4 regions of the Mesorhizobium sp. B2-6-4 genome follow, and region 1 is predicted to be linked to each of the others. Evidence: predicted binding sites of a transcription regulator. Region 1 holds the regulator's gene; each other region holds the start of a gene.
What was found. The regulator PhoB, encoded in region 1, activates phosphate uptake and scavenging genes when phosphate is short. The targets are predictions, from matches to a motif close to TGTCATNNANCTGTCAT.

Region 1 (4,685 bases):
CATCGGCTGCACGACCTGGGAGGTCACGCGCCGCGTCGTCATCCCCTATACCCGCGTCGGCATCATGGGCGGCGTCATGCTCGGCCTCGGCCGCGCGCTCGGCGAAACCATGGCGGTAACCTTCGTCATCGGCAACGCCCACCGCATCAGCGCCTCGCTGTTCGCGCCCGGCACGACGATCTCGGCGACCATCGCCAACGAGTTCACCGAAGCCGACGGCGATCTCTATACGTCTTCGCTGGTGGCGCTCGGCCTGATCCTGTTCGTCATCACTTTCCTGATCCTTGCCCTTGCGCGCTACATGCTGCTGCGCATGGACAGCCGCACGGGAGCCTGACCGATGTCGACGGCCACATCGCTTCACAATCGACGCAAGCGCAGGAATGCCGTGATGATGACGCTATGCGTCACGGCGGCGGGCATCGGCCTGGCCTGGCTGGCGCTCATCCTCGGCGCACTGCTCTATAAGGGCCTGTCGGGTGTTTCGCTCTCTGTGTTCACCGAAATGACACCGCCGCCCGGCGATGCCGGCGGCCTGCTCAATGCCATCTACGGCAGTATCATGATGACAGTCATCGCCGTCATCGTCGGCACGCCGATCGGTGTCCTCGCCGGGACCTACATGGCCGAATATGGCCGCTTCTCGCGCCTCACCACCGTCGTGCGCTTCATCAACGACATCCTGCTGTCGGCACCCTCGATCATCGTCGGCCTGTTCGTCTACGAGTTGCTGGTGCGGCCGATGGGACATTTCTCGGCGATCGCCGGTGCCGTCGCGCTGGCCATCCTGGTCATCCCGGTCGTCGTGCGCACCACCGAGGACATGCTCAACCTGGTGCCGAACGCCCTGCGCGAGGCCGGCGCCGCGATCGGCGCGCCGCGCTGGGTGGTCATCCGCTCGGTCGCCTACCGTGCGGCGCTGTCGGGTATCGTCACTGGCATATTGCTGGCCATCGCCCGCATTTCCGGCGAGACGGCGCCGCTGCTCTTCACGGCGCTCAACAACCAGTTCTGGTCGAGTAATCTCAATGCGCCGATGGCCAGCCTGCCCGTCACTATCTTCCAGTTCGCTCTCAGCCCCTACGAGGAATGGCAGCAGCTGGCGTGGACCGGCGCACTCATAATCACCCTTACGGTTCTCGGGCTGAGCATCTTCGCCCGCAGCCTTACCGGACGCAGAGAGGACAGATGAAACCGATGTTGTCCACCGAGTTGAACACGCCCGAAGTCGCGGTCGAGAAAGCCAAGATCGAGGTCAAGAACCTCAATTTCTACTATGGCCAGTCGAAGGCGCTGAAGGATATCAGCCTGTCGCTGCCCGAGCGCAGCGTCACCGCCTTCATCGGGCCTTCGGGCTGCGGGAAGTCGACGCTGCTGCGCGTCTTCAACCGCATCTATGAGCTCTACCCGAGGCAGAGCGCCGAGGGCCAGGTGCTGCTCGACGGCCAGAATATCCTCGACCGCTCGCAGGACCTCAACCTGCTCAGGACCAAGATCGGCATGGTGTTCCAGAAGCCGACGCCGTTCCCGATGTCGATCTACGAGAACATCGCCTTCGGCGTCAGGCTCTATGAGAAGCTCAGCAAGGCGGAGATGGACGGCCGTGTCGAGCAGGCGCTGAAGCGCGCGGCACTGTGGAGCGAGGTCAAGGACAAGCTCAACGCCAGCGGCCTCAGCCTTTCGGGCGGCCAGCAGCAGCGCCTCTGCATCGCCCGCACTGTGGCGGTAAAGCCGGAGGTCATCCTGCTCGACGAGCCTGCCTCGGCGCTCGATCCGCTGTCGACCGCCAAGATCGAGGAGCTGATCGACGAGTTGCAGGCCGATTATACGATCGTCATCGTCACCCACAACATGCAGCAGGCGGCGCGCGTGTCGAAGCAGACCGCCTTCATGTATCTGGGCGAGCTGGTCGAGTTCGACCGCACCGAGAAGATCTTCACGTCGCCCCGCGAGAAGCGCACGCAGGACTATATCACCGGCCGCTTCGGCTGATCCCAGGCATACGAGGACCAAGATCATGGCCGAACACACAGTCGCAGCCTTTGACGAAGATCTCGGACAGATCAGCAGGCTGATCCGCGACATGGGCGATCTCGCCTCATCGATGGTCGGCGGCGCGACCAAGGCGCTCCTGAATTCCGACAACGCGCTCGCCCAGCGCGTCGTCTCCGACGACGCGATCATGGATGCGCGCCAGCGCGAACTCGACGACCGCGCCATCACCCTGATCGCCAAGCGGCAGCCCATGGCGGACGATCTGCGCCATGTCGTCGGCTCGATCCGCATGGCGGGCGATCTCGAACGCATCGGCGATCTCGCCAAGAACATCGCCAAGCGCGTCGGCACCGTCGGCCTTGCCGCCACGCCGCGCGACCTGTCGCACTCCATCGACGCCATGGCGCAGCTTGTGCTGATCCAGGTGCAAGGCGTGATCGAGGAGTATGCGGCGCGCGATGCCGCGGCACTTGCCAAGCTGCGCGCCGACGATGAACGCATCGACGTCAAATACACGTCGGTCTTCCGCGAGCTGCTGACCTACATGATGGAGGATCCGCGCAACATCACCGCCTGCACGCATCTTTTGTTCTGCGCCAAGAATCTCGAGCGCATCGGCGATCACGTGACCAACATTGCCGAAAATGCCTATTATGTGCTGACCGGCACGCAATTGCCCGCCAATCGCCCGAAGCAGGACGAGACGGCGATGTCGGCGCCAGCGGCTTGACGGCAGGGGTGACCAGTCGATGATCGCGCCACGCATCATGGTGGTGGAGGACGAGGAGCCGCTGGGTGTGCTGCTCCGTTACAATCTGGAATCGGAGGGTTACCAGGTCGAGGTGGTGACGCGCGGCGACGAGGCCGAGATCCGCCTGCAGGAGAATGTGCCCGACCTTCTGGTGCTCGACTGGATGGTGCCGGCGGTTTCCGGCATCGAGCTCTGCCGCCGTCTCCGGATGCGGCCCGAGACCGAGCGGCTGCCGATCATCATGCTGACGGCGCGCGGCGAGGAAAGCGACCGGGTGCGCGGTCTCTCCACCGGCGCCGACGACTATCTGGTCAAGCCGTTCTCAACGCCGGAATTCATGGCACGCGTCAAGGCGCTGCTGCGCCGCGCCAAGCCCGAAGTTCTGTCCAGCGTGCTCAAGGTCGGCGACATCGTGCTCGACCGTGAATCGCACCGGGTCTACCGCAAGAAAAGCGAGATCCGGCTCGGGCCGACCGAGTTCCGCCTGCTCGAATTCATGATGCGACATCCCGGCCGCGTGTTCTCGCGCAGCCAACTGCTCGACAATGTCTGGGGCGAAACGATCTATATCGACGAGCGCACCGTGGACGTGCATGTCGGCCGGCTGCGCAAGGCGGTCAACAACGGCCGCATGCCTGACGTGATCCGCACCATTCGGGGCGCGGGGTACGCGATCCGCGAAGACTAGGGATATGTCACGCAACGTTCTCGCCTATGCCTGATTTCGCCTGTGCCCCCGGCGCGAAAATTTCCTGGTCGACGAAGGTTAGCGCGCGCATGGCGCAGCCCTCGCGGATCAGCGGCAGTTCGTTCGGCTCGGTGTCGAAGGAAATCGATTTCGAGTGCTGGCCGCCGGCGGTCTGGGCAATGGCCTCGCGCAGAGCCGGCTCGATCAGGTCGAAGGCGGCGGCGCTGACGCCGACCATGGCGACCGGCGCCGGATCGATCAGGGCGAACAGGCTGCCAAGGCCGTAACCCAGCGCCTCGCCGGCCTTGCGGTAGGCTTCGCGCTCCGGCCCGTCCTTTTCGCGCGCCGAGGCCGCCAGGGTGCGCATGTCGGCGTCGCTGACGTCGACGGGCTGGGTGTCCTCGCCAAGCTGCCTCGCGTTGCGCCAAATGGCATAGTTGCCGGCATAGGCCTCGACGCAGCCGCGCCGCCCGCAGCGGCAGAGCGCCCCGCCGGGGCGATGGATCATGTGGCCGAACTCGCCTCCGGATGAATGGGTGCCGGTGAACAGTTCACCCTTCAGCACCAAGCCCATGCCGATGCCGTGCGACAAAAGTATGGCGATGAAGTCGTCGCGGTAGCGCTGGGGATCGCGCCAGCGCAGCGCCACCGCCATCATGTTGCAATCGTTCTCCATGGTGGCGGGAATGCCGAACTCGGCCTCCAGTATGTCGGCGAAGGCGATGTCGGTCTGCGGCGTGATCGGCGACCACAGCATGGCGCGCGCATCCGTGTCGGTGATGCCCTGGATCGCCAGCGCGATACGGGCGATGCTGCCGACGTCGAGGTCGGGATCCTCGAACCGCCGCCTGACGATGGCCACGCATTCGCCGATCAGCGCCTCGCGTGACAGGGTCAGCGTGTCCAGCCGGCGCTGCTCCTCAGATATCACCTGGCCGGCATAGTCGATGACTGCGACGGAGAGGAAATTCAGCGACAGCACAACGGTCATCACCGCCGCGGCTTCAGGGTTGAGGCTGAGGCCGACCTGCGGCCGGCCGCGTTTCAGCGCACCGGCCTCGCTCGGCTTGCTCTGCGCCAGGATGCCTTCGCCAATCAGGTCGGAGGAGATCGCCGATATGGTGGAATGGCTGAGCCCGGTGGTCGCGGCAATCTCGGTGCGCGAGGGCTGCCCGGCACGGCGCACGGCCGCGATCACCATCGCCCGGTTGCGTCGGCGCAAATCATCGTGGCGGATTCCGACCGACATGT
Region 2 (4,685 bases), on a different contig from region 1:
TCGCGCCAGGGGATTTGCCGTCGTGGCGGCATAATGCGGCCTGCAGGGCAGGCCACTCGCCGCCGAAAAAAGGACCACCGGCCCCGAGCCCCACTTTCGGCCTCGCTTCGCGGACGCCGATGGCGTAGGACCGGGCGATGGAAAACAACCGATTTGAAGTACCCGTGACCGTCAAATCAGTCACGGCGGGAAGTACACAGCTCTTACGCTCGGCCCGCGAGGCTTCCGACTATCTCATGAACAGCTGGCCCGGCAAGCGCACTCCCAAGCATCGCGCGGCGCTGCAGGCCTGCCACGATGCGCTGGCCGGCGACAAGCCGGCCATGAACGCAAGGCGCGCCTTTATCGCGGCGGCGCGTGAAGTGGACGTCTTCGTCAGCGACAAGGCGCCGGCCTGATCCAGGCCGGATTGCCGCCGCGCGCCGTCACTCCTCTGTTTCAGTCTCGGCGTCAGTCTCGGGTTTCTGACGCTCCCGCGCCGCAGCCTTGGCCGCCAGCTTTTCGGCCTTCTTGGCCGCCTTCTGGCGATCGCGTTCCTTGCGTTCCTGATCGTAATTTGGTGCTCGTGCCATAGCGGCTCCTTTTTTGCTGTTCTTGTGGGCTGACTACGCGTCGTTCGCCTTCCGACGTCTCGGAGCCGGCACCAGGGTTCCTATAAGCTGCTTCGGTCGATCACAAGGTCGGCGGCGCCGAAACGCTCCTTTGCCGTCAGCTGCTGATGCCAATAGGGATAGAGCAGGGGCGGGCGGCTGACCGCGTCGAGGCGATCACGTTCCTCGCCGGCCAGCGTCAGGCTGGCCGCCGCGATATTGTCCCTGAACTGGGCCTCGTTGCGCCCGCCGATCACAAGCGAGCTGATAGCCGGCCGGCCAAGCAGCCAGGCAAGCGCCACCTGTGCGGCGGACACACCGCGGGCCTTGCCGATTTCGACCAGCACATCGACGATCCGCCACAGCCGGTCCTCGTCGCGGATCGGCGGTTCGGACCAGCCGGCGACCTGGCGCGCGGTCGGGCTGTCACGGTGATACTTGCCCGACAGCAGGCCGCCCGCCAGCGGGCTCCACACCAGCACGCCCAATCCCTGGTCGACCGAGATCGGCAGCAGCTCGTATTCGGCTTCGCGTGCTTCGAGCGTGTAGTGGATCTGCTGGGTGACGAAGCGCGGCTGATGGCGGGTGTCGCTGATGGAGAGCGCCTTCATCACCTGCCAGCCGGAATAGTTGGAGCAGCCGACATAGCGGATCTTCCCCTGGCCGACCAGCGTGTCGAGCGCGGCGATGGTCTCTTCGAGTGGCGTCACGCCGTCCCATTCGTGCAGGAAATAGATGTCGATGACGTCGGTCTTGAGCCGCTTAAGGCTTTTCTCGCATTCGCGGATCAAATGATGGCGCGACAGGCCTTCGTCATTGGGACCGTCGCCGATGCGCATGCGCGCCTTCGAGGCGATCAGCACGTCGTTCCTGCGCTTGCCGCCGAGTGCCTCGCCGATGATCTCCTCCGACAGGCCGTCCGAATAGACATTGGCCGTGTCGATGAGATTGATGCCGGCATCGATGCACAGATCGATCATGCGCTTCGCCTCGGCGAGATCGCTGTTGCCCACAGCCGCGAACGGGCCGGCGCCGCCAAAGGTCATGGTGCCCATCGTCAGCGCCGAAACCTTCAGGCCGGAACGGCCGAGAGTGCGGTATTCCATGTCAGTCCTCGCGATTGAGAAGAATGGCCCGATCAGGTTGCTGGATTTGTAGGACAATCCGTGCGGCTTGTCGCCCTCCGGCCCCAGCACACCGATGAGCGGCCGTGGCGTGCCCCTGCAATAAAACCGTCATTGCCGGCCTATACTCAGTCGATCAGGGCGTTGCGCGCCGCCGTCAGGACGCGACCCAGTGCGCCCGGTCGTTGCCGGAGGCGGCAGCTTGCAGATGGAGGAACACCAGATGAATGAATCCATACCCAAGTCCGGCGCCCGGGACTGGCTGGAAGCCGAACTCGCCGACACGCTCGACGAGGACTATGAACTGGAGATGTCGGAACCGGCGCTGTCGCTGGAGATCGCCAGGATCTACAAGAACGCGCATCCGCCTTCTATCGACCGCATGCAGTATTTTCGCGACCTGATCGGGCTGCAATCCGAGCTGATCAAGCTGCAATCCTGGGTCGCCTACCACAAGAAGAAGCTTGTGGTGATCTTCGAAGGCCGCGATTCGGCTGGCAAGGGCGGCGTCATCAAGCGCATCACCCAGCGGCTCAACCCGCGCATCTGCCGCGTCGTGGCGCTTCCGGCACCGACCGAGCGAGAGACGTCGCAATGGTATTTCCAGCGTTATGTGCCGCACCTGCCGGCCGGCGGCGAGATCGTTCTGTTCGACCGCTCCTGGTACAACCGCTCCGGCGTCGAGCGGGTGATGGGTTTCGCCGGGGCCGATCAGGTGGAGGAATTCTTCCGTGACGTGCCGGAGTTCGAGCGCATGCTGGTCCGTTCGGGCATCACGCTGGTCAAATACTGGTTCTCGATCACCGACGAGGAACAACAGATGCGCTTCCTGATGCGCATCCACGATCCGATGAAGCAGTGGAAGCTGTCGCCGATGGACCTGCAGTCGCGGGTGCGCTGGGAACAGTACACCAAGGCCAAGGAAGAGACCTTCGCCCGTACCAACATTCCGGAGGCGCCCTGGTTCATCGTCGAGGGCAACGACAAGAAGCGCGCCCGGCTGAACTGCATCGACCACCTCTTGCAGCAGGTTCCCTACGAAGAGGTGCCGCACGAGGAGATCACGCTGCCCGAGCGCGTCTTCAATCCCGAATACGAGCGCCAGGTGCTGCCGCGCGAGCTTTACGTGCCGGAGAAGTATTGAGTGAGGCGAGCGGGTGTCGCTCGAGAGCGGCACCCGCGTCAGGCTAGGCTCGCTCGATAACCACATGTGTGGCGTCGGGCGTCGCGGTCTGTTCGGTACAGCGGTAGCCAAGCTTGACCATGTCGAGATCGGCGAAGAGGTGCTCGCCGGAGCCGAGCAGCACCGGCGAGATCGCCAGATGCATCTCGTCGATGAGCCTCTCCTGGAGGTACTGCCGGATGGTGGCGACGCCGCCGCCGACCCGCACATCGCTGCCATTGGCCGCTGCCCTTGCCTGCTCGAGCGCCGAATGGATGCCATCCGTAATGAAGTAAAAGGTCGTGCCGCCCTCCATGACGATCGGCTCGCGCGCATGGTGGGTCAGCACGAAGACCGGCACATGATAGGGCGGGTTGTCGCCCCACCAGCCCTTCCAGTTTTCGTCAGGCCATTCGCCGCGGATCGGCCCGAACATGTTGCGGCCGAGGATCCAGGCGCCGACATTCTCGAAGCTGCGCGCCGCGAACGCCTCGTTGATATCGGTTGTGCCGCCATCGTCTCCGAGCACCATCTTGCGGAAGGTGCGGGTACCGATCATCCATTTGTGCAGGGCTTCCCCACCGACGCCGAGCGGGTTTTTCAAATCCTGGTCGGGACCGGCGCCGTAACCGTCGAGCGACAAGGTGAATGCGTTGACGCGAAGTCTGGACATGGAAAGCCTCCTCAGACCAGTTGTATTTTGCAAGCAGTTACTTTCTAGCAAACCGATTGCAAATTGCAAGTAGTATTTTCCGCGATCGAAAAGATGCATATCCGTACTTCGCCTATGCGATGTCCAGAGTGTTGCCTGATGGTTGGTGCGGATGCCAAAATGGCGGTTGCCGAGACAGCCGCTATACCGGCTCATTTGCCGGTGGGTCCATGAAGAGCATATGGTTTGAAGGCGCTGGGGAAACTATGCTCTCAGCATCTCCGCCACCTCAGGGGCGAAATAGGTCAAAATGCCGTCGCAGCCGGCGCGTTTGAAGGCAAGAAGCGATTCCAGCATGACCTTTTCGCCGTCGATCCAGCCATTGGCGCCCGCCGCCTTGATCATCGAATATTCGCCCGACACCTGGTAGGCGAAGGTCGGCATCGCAAATTCGTCCTTCAGCCTGCGGATGATATCGAGATAGGGCAGGCCGGGCTTGACCATCAGCATGTCCGCGCCTTCGGCCAGGTCCTGCTCGGCTTCGCGCACCGCTTCGTCGGAATTGGCGTGGTCGATGTAATAGGTCTTCTTGTCGCCCTTGAGCAGGCCGGCCGTGCCGACCGCCTCGCGGTACGGCCCGTAGAAGGCGGAGGCGAATTTCGTCGCATAGGACATGATCGCCACGTCCTGAAAACCGTTTGCGTCGAGCGCGTCGCGGATCGCTCCGATGCGGCCGTCCATCATGTCGGACGGCGCGATGATGTCGGCGCCGGCCGCTGCTTGTATGACGGCCGCCGCGGTCACCTGTTCCACCGTCTCGTCATTGACGATGAGACCGTCGCGCAGAATGCCGTCATGACCATGGCTGGTGAACGGGTCGAGCGCGGCGTCGGTGATGACGCCGATCTCAGGCACCGCGTCCTTGATCGCGCGCGTGGCGCGGTTGATGACGTTGTCGGGATCGAGGATATGCGAGCCGGTCTCGTCGCGCAGCGAAATGTCCACATTGGGAAAGGTGGCAAGCGCGGGGATCCCTAGCTTCGCCGCGCGTTCGGCCTCCTTGACGGCAAGGTCGATCGACAGGCGGAAGACGCCCGGCATGGCGGCGATCGGCTCGCGCACTTGTCTGCCGTCGACGACGAAGATCGGCCAGATCA
Region 3 (4,685 bases), on a different contig from region 1:
ATCATCTGCAAACCCATCGGAACGCCCTTGAAGACGACGACGCGCAGCAAGGCGGGGTCCGGCCGCAGCAGCGCCAGATTGGCGCCGGCCAGACGCAGCGGATGCTTACGGACATAGAGCACGATCAGGATGGCAATGACGCTCACCGTCTGGCCCACAAGCGTCGAGGTCGCCGAGCCGGCGATGCCGAGCTCTGGAAACGGCCCGATGCCGCGGATGAGCAGTGGGTTCAAGATGATGTCGAGCACGACGGCGAGCGCCATAAAAAAGAACGGCGTGCGCGAATCGCCGGCGCCGCGCAGCACCGTCATGACAAAGGACAGAAGGTTCATCATCGGCACGGCGACGAAGATGATGCGCAAATAGGAGCGCGCCAGCGGCAAGGCGTCGGGCGGTGTGCCGAGCGCGCCCAGAATGGCGTCCACCCAAATCCAGCCGCAGACGGCGAACAGCACCGAGACGAAGAAGAAGAAGGTGGCGCTGGTGCCGACGATGCGGCGCGCCTCGGGCAGGTCGCGGGCGCCGACCGATTGCGCCACCAGTATGGTGGCCGCCATGCCAATGCCGAACACGGTGCCGAGGATGAGGAACAGCACCAGATTGGCATTGGAGGTGGCGGTGAGCGCGGATTCGCCGAGGAAGCGGCCGACCCAGACGGCGTTTACAGAGCCGTTGAGCGATTGCAGCACGTTGGAGCCGAGCACCGGCAGGGCGAACAGCAGGAGCGTGCGCGGAATGGGGCCGCTGGTCAGGTCACCGGTGCGCCGGCGCGCGGGCATCTTTTCATCCATGGCGGGCAATCCGGCAAAGCTGGTTCTTTTGAGTCCGGCACGCAGGATACCGCAGGCCCGACCGGGATGCACCCTTGCGAAAGGAGCGACGGCGGGCAAGGCACGCCGTCGTGCATCCGATCAAGCTTGTCGGGCAGGAGGCGCCAGGCGGCGCCTCCTGCAAGATGCTTACTTCCTGGCGAGGCCGGGAAGCGTGACCTGAAAGACAAGGAACATGGTGTCGACATCGGCGCCGTCCTCGGCCTTGTAGGGCGCGCCGACCTGGAAACCGTCCTGGGCGAGGAAATCGTTGTCGTTGGCGACGAACAGGAAATAGTCGTCGGGCAGCTTCGGATCGAGCACGCTTGCCAGCGACATCGCTTCCCACTTCTCCGAGAGGTTGTCCTTGTCATTGGGCGCGCCATTGTGCAGGCCGAAGCGGGCAAGCTCGGCCTTGTCGTTGATGTCGATGAACGGCGTCAGCCTTGCCGGCGTCACCGACGGATCGAGCACGCCCTTGGGCGCCACCGGCTTGTCGGCGGCATCGAAGGGACCGCCGGCGATGTCGGTCGCGCCGGAAAGGTCGACAATGTCGATCTTGCGATACAGCGACTCCTCGCCCTTCAGGCCCTGGCCGTTGCCGCTGTCGCGCGCCAGCATCAGGAAAGCGGTATCCGACAGCGCCACGATCTCGCTTTGCGCAGCCACCTTGGTCTTGCCCTTGGCGTCCTTGAACACCGGCAGCGGCACGACATATTCATGTGCCAGCTTGAGATGGGCAAGATCGGAGGCGTCATAGATCAGCGCCCTGGTGTTCTGGCGCGTCGAGGCCGAATCGCCGCCGTCCTGCCGGGTCGCCGACTGCAAGACCGCGATTACGAACTTGCCGTCCGGCGTCATTGCCATGCCTTCGAGGCCCTGATTGTTCTGGCGGCCGGTTTCGGGATCCTTTGGGTCGGGTTCGGCAGCACCTGGGCCCGGATTGTCGGAAGCAAAATTGGCCGTGCCGTGGCGCATCGGCACGAGCGCGGCCGGAGGCTGGGTCGCCGACATCAGACGGCCGTCGGCGGAGAAGCGGTAGATGTCGGGACCGTATTCGTCGGAGACGAGCATGGTGCCGTCGGGCAGCCGCACGATCGCCTCGTTGTCGAGCGCGAGCTTGCCATTGTCGGCCTGCGGCAGGACAGGCATGTCGCCGGCGGCGGGACGCACGCCGTTCAGCGGGTCGAGACCGCTGGCGTCGGCGCCCTTGTCGTCGGTCAGGAGCATGGTGTCGGCGAGCGTCGCCTTGACGCCGGTCTGCTCCTGGCCGGCCGCGGGCGCGGCACCTGGCGCCACCGGGGCGAACTCGATGTTGATCGTGTTGAGGCGCGGCCGGTAGTCGGTGGTACCGACGACGTTATAACCGCGGTCGGGCAGCAGCCACAGCGAGCCTCTGTAGGTGCCGGCATCATGCGTCCAGCCCGCGGTGTCGATCGACATGCCGGAGCCGGAGCCGAAGGTCTCGCCGAACCTGTCGCGCTGGCCGGCCGGGATGCGGCCAACCCCCACCAGCCCCTTGTTGACGAAACTGGCGCCGCCGACGCTGGCCGAGCTGTCGGCGAAGGCGGGCAGCGAAACGGCCGAGGCCGCCAGCGCGGCGACCAGCAGCCGCAACGAGAATGAGCGTAGATGCGTCATGGATATCCCCTTGATGACAAAGCGCCGGGACGGCGGAATTCTGAGGTTGCCTGGCGGCGGCGAGGCTGCCGCCCTGGAGGGCCGCTTGTGCCCTCGGCAAGCGGTCTAAGGCGCGAACATGATGCTTGCATGACAGTTGGTGACGCATTCGCGTCGGCCCGCCGCGACGCTGCTGGGGAAGTGCGGCCGCGCCGGAAAATCGATCGTTCCAACACAGGTTCGACAGCGTCCAGGAGCTGTTCGCAGTACTAGACACTTATGTACAGTACGTATATGGTGCCGGTTTCGGACAGTCCGGGGAGGGAAGCCTTGAAGTCTCACTACCGCGCAGTCGTCATCGGGGGAGGAGTGGTGGGCGCTTCGGTGCTCTATCACCTGGCGCGGTTCGGCTGGTCGGATGTGGCGCTGATCGAGCGCGCCGAACTGACGGCGGGGTCGACTTGGCATGCGGCGGCGGGGTTCCACGCGCTCAATGCCGACCCCAATGTCGCCGCGCTGCAGGATTACACCATCAACCTTTACCGCGAGATCGAGGCCGAATCCGGCCAGGACGTCGGCCTGCACATGACCGGCGGCGTCAACATCGCCAGCGATCCGGCGCGCTGGGAGTGGCTGAAATCGGCCTGGGCGGTATTCCAGTCGGTCGGCATCGAGACCGCCCGGCTGGTGACGCCTGACGAGATCAAGGCGATCTGCCCGATCGTCGACGTCACCGGCGTGCTTGGCGGCCTCTACGATTCCAACGAGGGCCATCTCGACCCTTACGGCACGACGCATGCGTATGTCGGTGCCGCCAAGAAGCGCGGCGCCGACGTGATCCTGCGCAACCGCGTGGTCGAGCTGAAGGCGCGCGCCGACGGCCATTGGGACGTGGTCACAGAGCAACGCACCATCACCGCCGAGCATGTCGTGAATGCCGGCGGGTTGTGGGCCAAGCAACTCGGCCGCATGGCTGGGGTTGAACTGCCGGTGACGCCGATGGAGCACCATTATTTCGTCACCGAGGACATTCCGGAAGTCGCTGCCCTCGACAAGGAGATCGGCCTGGCCGTCGATCTCGACGGCTTTTCCTATCTGCGGCAGGAGCGCAAGGGCGTGCTGCTCGGCGTCTACGAGCAGAACCCGAAGCACTGGAACATGGACGGCGCGCCGTGGGATTACGGCATCGAGCTCATCCCCGAAGACATCGACCGCATCGGCCCGGAACTTGCCAAGGCGCATGAGCGCTTCCCTTGCCTGGCGACGGCAGGCATCCGCAAATGGGTCAACGGCGCCTTCACCTTCACCCCGGACGGCAATCCGATCGTCGGGCCGGTCCGCGGCCTGAAGAATTACTGGGTCGCCTGCGGCGTCATGGCCGGCTTCAGCCAGGGCGGCGGCGTCGGCAAGTCGCTGGCCGAGTGGATGATTTACGGCGAGCCGCAGGCCGACATTTTCGGCATGGACATCGCCCGCTACGGCGCCTTCGCCGCAAACCGGGAATATCTCAGGCAGACGACGCGACAGTTTTATTCTCGTCGTTTCGTCATGACCTTTCCCAACGAACGGCTGCCTGCGGGCCGGCCGCTGAAACGCCCCGGCGCCTATGACGGCATGAGTGCGGCGGGCTGCGAATGGACGGCCTCCTGGGGGCTGGAAATCCCCGCCTATTTCGCGCCGATGGGATTCCGCGAGGAGACGACGCTCAGGCGTTCCAACGCCTTCGACATCGTCGGTGACGAGGCGCTGCAAGTCCGGCGCGCCGCCGGCCTCATCGATATCTCGGCCTATGCGCGCTACGCGATCACGGGACCGGGCGCGGAGGCCTGGCTCGACAGGCTGCTGGCCTGCAGGCTGCCGAAGGCGGGACAGGCGAGGCTGGCGCCGATGCTCGGGCCGGACGGGCGGCTGAAGGGCGATCTCACCGTCTTCAACTGGGGCAATGGCGACTACTGGCTGATGGGCTCCTACTATCTGCGCGAATTCCACATGCGCTGGTTCGAAGCGCATATGGCTGAAGGCGTTTGCGTCACCGATATTTCAGATGCGATGTCGGGCTTTCTGGTCACCGGCCCCAATGCCAGAAAGATCGTCGAGCGCACGACGCACCAGGACATCTCCCCCAAAGCATTGCCATTCATGGCATGCGGCGAATTCGACATTGGCATGGTGCGGGCAAGGATGGCTCGCCTCTCCATCGCCGGCGAACTCGGCTTCGAGATCAACTGCCCGGCCACCATGCATGCCACATTGCGC
Region 4 (4,685 bases), on a different contig from region 1:
GGCCAGGTGCTGGTCTATCAGGTGCCGATCCCCGAGCCCCTGCGCTTCCTCGAGCCGCGCGAGACCGAAACGCGCAAGATGCATGCGCTGGAGGAATACGGCCTCATGCATGTGAAGCTCTACGAGGACATCGCCAAGCACGGCCGCATCGCCACCACCTACGCCTATCCGGTGAAGGTTGAGGGCCGCTATGTGATGGACCCGTCGCCGACGCCGAAATTCGACAATCCCAAGATGCACCGCTCGCCGGCTTTGCAGCTGTTCGGCGCCGGCCGCGAGAAGCGCATCTATGCGCTGCCGCCCTTCACTGATGTGGTCAGCCTCGACTTCGAGGATCATCCGTTCGAGGTGCAGACCTTCGACCAGCCCTGCGCGCTATGCGGAGCCGAGAACGTCTATCTCGACGAGGTCATCCTCGATGATCACGGCGGCCACATGTTCGTCTGCTCCGACACCGACCACTGCGAGAAGCGGCGCAGCACCCCTACCTCCCCCTTGTGGGGAGGTCGCGCCGAAGGCGCGGGTGGGGGTAGCGACCCATCGGCAGGCCCCCACCCCGGCGCTGCGCGCCGACCCTCCCCACAAGGGGGAGGGTAAGGAGATACAATGACCGACGAACCCTTGCTACGCGTTTCGGCGCTCTCGAAATTCTACGGCTCGCGCGTCGGCTGCGACAACGTCACCTTCGATCTGTGGCCGGGCGAAGTCCTGGCTGTCGTGGGCGAATCCGGCTCCGGCAAGACGACATTGCTCAACTGCCTGTCGACGCGGCTGCTGCCCTCATCCGGCACCGCCAGCTACCGCATGCGCGACGGCCAGTTCCGCGAACTCTACCGCATGAGCGAGGCCGAGCGCCGCTTCCTGATGCGCACCGACTGGGGCTTTGTCCACCAGAATCCGGCCGACGGCTTGCGCATGACGGTGTCGGCCGGCGCCAATGTCGGCGAACGCTTGATGGCGGTGGGCGAACGCCACTACGGCAAGATCCGCGCCACCGCCGTCGACTGGCTGTCGCGCGTCGAGATCGAGGAAGATCGCATCGACGACGAGCCGCGCGCCTTTTCCGGCGGCATGCGCCAGCGCCTGCAGATCGCCCGCAACCTCGTCACCGGCCCGCGGCTGGTGTTCATGGATGAACCGACAGGCGGCCTCGACGTCTCGGTGCAGGCGCGCCTGCTCGATCTCTTGCGCGGCCTCGTCACCGATCTCGGCCTCGCCGCCATCGTCGTCACCCATGACCTCGCGGTGGCGCGGCTTTTGTCGCAGCGCATGATGGTGATGAAGGACGGCCGCGTCGTCGAAAGCGGCCTCACCGACCGCGTGCTCGACGACCCGCGCGCGCCGTACACGCAATTACTTGTTTCCTCGATTCTGCAGGTTTGACGATGGCGCCAAGTCACCCCCCTCTGTCCTGCCCGCAAACGGATAACGATTGGAGTACCTTCTGATGCCGACGCCTCTCGTTGTTTCCGACGTCGCCAAGAGCTTCACCATGCATCTGCGCGACGGCATCAAACTGCCTGTCGTCGCCGGTGTCTCCTTCTCGATCCGCGCCGGTGAATGCACCGTGCTCGGCGGCCCGTCCGGGGCCGGCAAGAGCTCGATCCTGAAGATGCTCTACGGCAATTACGCCGTCGACGAAGGCCAGATCATCGTCACGCACGAAGACGGGCTGATCGACCTTGCCAGCGCCAGCCCGCGCACCGTGCTTGCCGTGCGCCGCCAGACCATCGGCTATGTCAGCCAGTTCCTGCGCACCGTGCCCCGCGTATCGGCGCTCGACGTCGTCGCTGAGCCGCTCGTAGAGCGCGGTGAGGATCGCGAAGCAGCAAGAAGCAAGGCGCGCGCCCTGCTGGCGCAGCTTAACCTGCCGGAAAAACTCTGGGCATTGCCGCCGGCGACCTTCTCCGGCGGCGAGCAGCAGCGCGTCAACATCGCGCGTGGCTTCATCACCGGGCACCCGATCCTGCTGCTCGACGAGCCGACCGCTTCGCTCGACGCAAGGAACCGCGATGTGGTGATCGAACTCATCGCCGCCAAGAAGGCGGCAGGCGTCGCCCTGCTCGGCATCTTCCACGACCATGATGTGCGCGAAGCGGTGGCCGACCGCATCATCGACGTCACCGCCTTCGCCCCGGGAAAGCTCGCCGCATGAGCAGGAAATTGTCGGAGACGCCGCTGGTCCACCCGACGGCGGACGTGGAGAATTCGACGCTTGGCCGGTGGACCGAAATCGCCGACCGCTGTCGGGTTTCGGAAAGCGAACTCGGCGACTATTCCTACATGATGCAGGACTGCGCCGTCTGGTGTGCGACGATCGGCAAATTCTCCAACATCGCGGCAAGCGTGCGCATCAACGCCACCAACCACCCGACCTGGCGGCCGACGCTGCACCATTTCACCTACCGCGCATCGGACTATTGGGACGATGCCGAACACGAGAGCGAATTTTTCGCTGAGCGCCGCGCCAGGCGCGTCACAATCGGCCACGACACATGGCTTGGCCATGGCTCGACAGTCCTGCCCGGCATCACCGTCGGCGATGGCGCCGCCGTCGGCGCCGGAGCGGTGGTATCGAAGGATGTCGCTCCCTACACCATCGTCGCCGGCGTGCCGGCAAAGCCGATCCGCGAGCGCTTCGACCGCCGCACCGCCGAGCGCTACCAGGCGCTTGCCTGGTGGGATTGGGACCATGCAAGGCTGCGCGCCGCACTCGACGATTTCCGTCAGCTCGAGGCCGAAGCTTTCCTGGAAAAATACGGTGGATGACGGTGGTGAATGGAATAGGGCTGCTCACTATTCGCATCCCTTACATAGAGTTCGGGCAGGGGGCTGTCTTCTCAAGCCGCCTGCCTTCCGCAGTTTCAGGGACGTGGAGCATTTCGAGGAACTGATGGTCCTGGCCTGATCGCGCGCGACGCGGCTGTGGGTGGTAACAAAACTGACATCAATCCGACACCGCAGGTTCATGGCGCTGCGCTAGCGAGGGTCAACAGGACCTTCAACCGCGACTGGACGGGAACGCACCATGTCAGCCACGCTCGAAATCCGCAGCGTCACCCGACGATTTGGCAAGAACACCGCCGTTAACGATGTCAGCATCTCGATCCCGCAGGGTCAGATGGTCGGCGTCATCGGCCGTTCCGGCGCCGGCAAGTCGACCCTTCTGCGTATGATCAACCGCCTCATCGATCCCAGCCATGGATCGATTTTCTTCGACGGAGCCGAGGTCTCGCAATTGCGCGGTTCGCCGCTCAGGCGCTGGCAGCGCGACTGCGCCATGATCTTCCAGCAATTCAACCTTGTGCCGCGCCTCGACGTGCTGACCAATGTGCTGCTCGGCCGGCTGAACCATCGTCCGACCCTGTCGAACCTTTTCGGCATGTTCTCGCGAACCGAATGTGCGCAGGCGGTCGCGGCCCTCGAGCGGCTCGACATCGCCCGTACCGCGCTGCAGCCCGCCGGCACCTTGTCGGGCGGCCAGCAGCAGCGTGTCGCCATTGCCCGCGCCATGATGCAGCAGCCCCGGGTGATCCTGGCCGACGAGCCGATCGCTTCGCTCGACCCGCTCAACGCCAAGGTGGTGATGGATTCGCTGCAGGACATCAATTTGCGCGAAGGCATCACCGTGGTCACCAACCTGCACACGCTGGACACCGCCCGTACCTATTGCAACCGCATCATCGGCATGGCCGCGGGCAAGGTCGTGTTCGACGGGCCGCCGGAGGAGCTTAACCGCGAGGCCGTCCGTCTCGTCTATGGCGCCGACAGCAATGGCGGCGAAATCTCCGAGGCCATCACCTCCACCAGCGTTGCCTTCAAGCAAAAGATCGCCGCATCTGCCGGACCGCTCGAACCCGCGTTCCCGGGTTACTGAGAGCGGACATGGATCGCCAGCCCGCGTCAGGGCACCCGTCAAAATCACCAACGCCGCCGGCGCGGGGCCGGAACCTACAGGAGAGAAATCAGATGTTCAGGAAGATGGTTTTCAGCGCCGTTTCGGTGCTCGCAATGGCCACCGGCGCGGCGCATGCCGCCGATATGAAGGAATTCCGCGTCGGCATCCTCGGCGGCGAGAACGAAACCGACCGGCTGCGCAACTACCAGTGCCTCGCCGATCACCTGAAGGCCGAATTCGGCTTCGAGAAGGTCTCGCTGTTTCCGGCCGCCGACTATGACGGTGTCATCCAGGGCCTTCTCGGCGGCACGCTCGACTTCGCCGAACTCGGCGCTTCCGGCTATGCCAGCGTCGTCCTCAAGGATCCCAAGGCGGTGACCCCGATCCTCACCACCCAGCAGACCGACGGCGCGACCGGCTACTATTCGATCGGCCTGGCGCTGAAGTCTTCCGGCATCACCGACATCAAGTCGGCCAAGGGCAAGAAGCTCGGCTACGCCGATCCGGATTCGACCTCCGGCTATCTGATCCCGCTGACGCAGATTCCGAAGGACACGGGCGCGTCGAACGAGACCTTCTTCGCCTCGACCCAGTTCAATGGCGGCCATGAGAACAATGTGCTCGCCGTGCGAGACGGCAAGGTCGACGTGGCCGTGGACGATTCCTCCGGCATCGGCGACTTCAAGGACGGCTACACCTCCGGCACCTTCCACAAGGAAGTCGCCAAGGGCGCCGTCGACCCCAACGACTTCGTCGAGGTCTGGCGCTCGGGCCTGATCCCGAACGG

Region 2: ppk2 (polyphosphate kinase 2) is a predicted target of PhoB. The motif match lies at 1,813-1,829, and genes of this name have one in related genera.
Region 3: FJ426_RS19380 (esterase-like activity of phytase family protein) is a predicted target of PhoB. The motif match lies at 2,569-2,585, and genes of this name have one in related genera.
Region 4: phnC (phosphonate ABC transporter ATP-binding protein) is a predicted target of PhoB. The motif match lies at 2,943-2,959, and genes of this name have one in related genera.

What each region holds. Positions count from the first base shown of each region.
Region 1 is NZ_VFUE01000027.1:61,830-66,514, forward strand. It holds gene pstC (phosphate ABC transporter permease subunit PstC) at 1-337, shown strand, start outside; gene pstA (phosphate ABC transporter permease PstA) at 341-1,192, shown strand; gene pstB (phosphate ABC transporter ATP-binding protein PstB) at 1,189-1,992, shown strand; gene phoU (phosphate signaling complex protein PhoU) at 2,018-2,725, shown strand; gene phoB (phosphate regulon transcriptional regulator PhoB) at 2,745-3,434, shown strand; gene FJ426_RS28085 (ROK family protein) at 3,442-4,683, opposite strand.
Region 2 is NZ_VFUE01000012.1:150,134-154,818, forward strand. It holds gene FJ426_RS18245 (GntR family transcriptional regulator) at 1-34, shown strand, start outside; gene FJ426_RS18250 (DUF982 domain-containing protein) at 165-398, shown strand; gene FJ426_RS18255 (hypothetical protein) at 426-572, opposite strand; gene FJ426_RS18260 (aldo/keto reductase) at 653-1,696, opposite strand; gene ppk2 (polyphosphate kinase 2) at 1,938-2,858, shown strand; gene FJ426_RS18270 (dihydrofolate reductase family protein) at 2,902-3,549, opposite strand; gene hemB (porphobilinogen synthase) at 3,793-4,685, opposite strand, start outside.
Region 3 is NZ_VFUE01000013.1:103,998-108,682, reverse strand. It holds gene FJ426_RS19385 (MATE family efflux transporter) at 1-791, opposite strand, end outside; gene FJ426_RS19380 (esterase-like activity of phytase family protein) at 960-2,450, opposite strand; gene FJ426_RS19375 (FAD-dependent oxidoreductase) at 2,760-4,685, shown strand, end outside.
Region 4 is NZ_VFUE01000016.1:49,682-54,366, reverse strand. It holds gene FJ426_RS21810 (alpha-D-ribose 1-methylphosphonate 5-phosphate C-P-lyase PhnJ) at 1-597, shown strand, start outside; gene phnK (phosphonate C-P lyase system protein PhnK) at 607-1,383, shown strand; gene phnL (phosphonate C-P lyase system protein PhnL) at 1,448-2,155, shown strand; gene FJ426_RS21795 (DapH/DapD/GlmU-related protein) at 2,152-2,769, shown strand; gene phnC (phosphonate ABC transporter ATP-binding protein) at 3,029-3,877, shown strand; gene phnD (phosphonate ABC transporter substrate-binding protein) at 3,970-4,685, shown strand, end outside.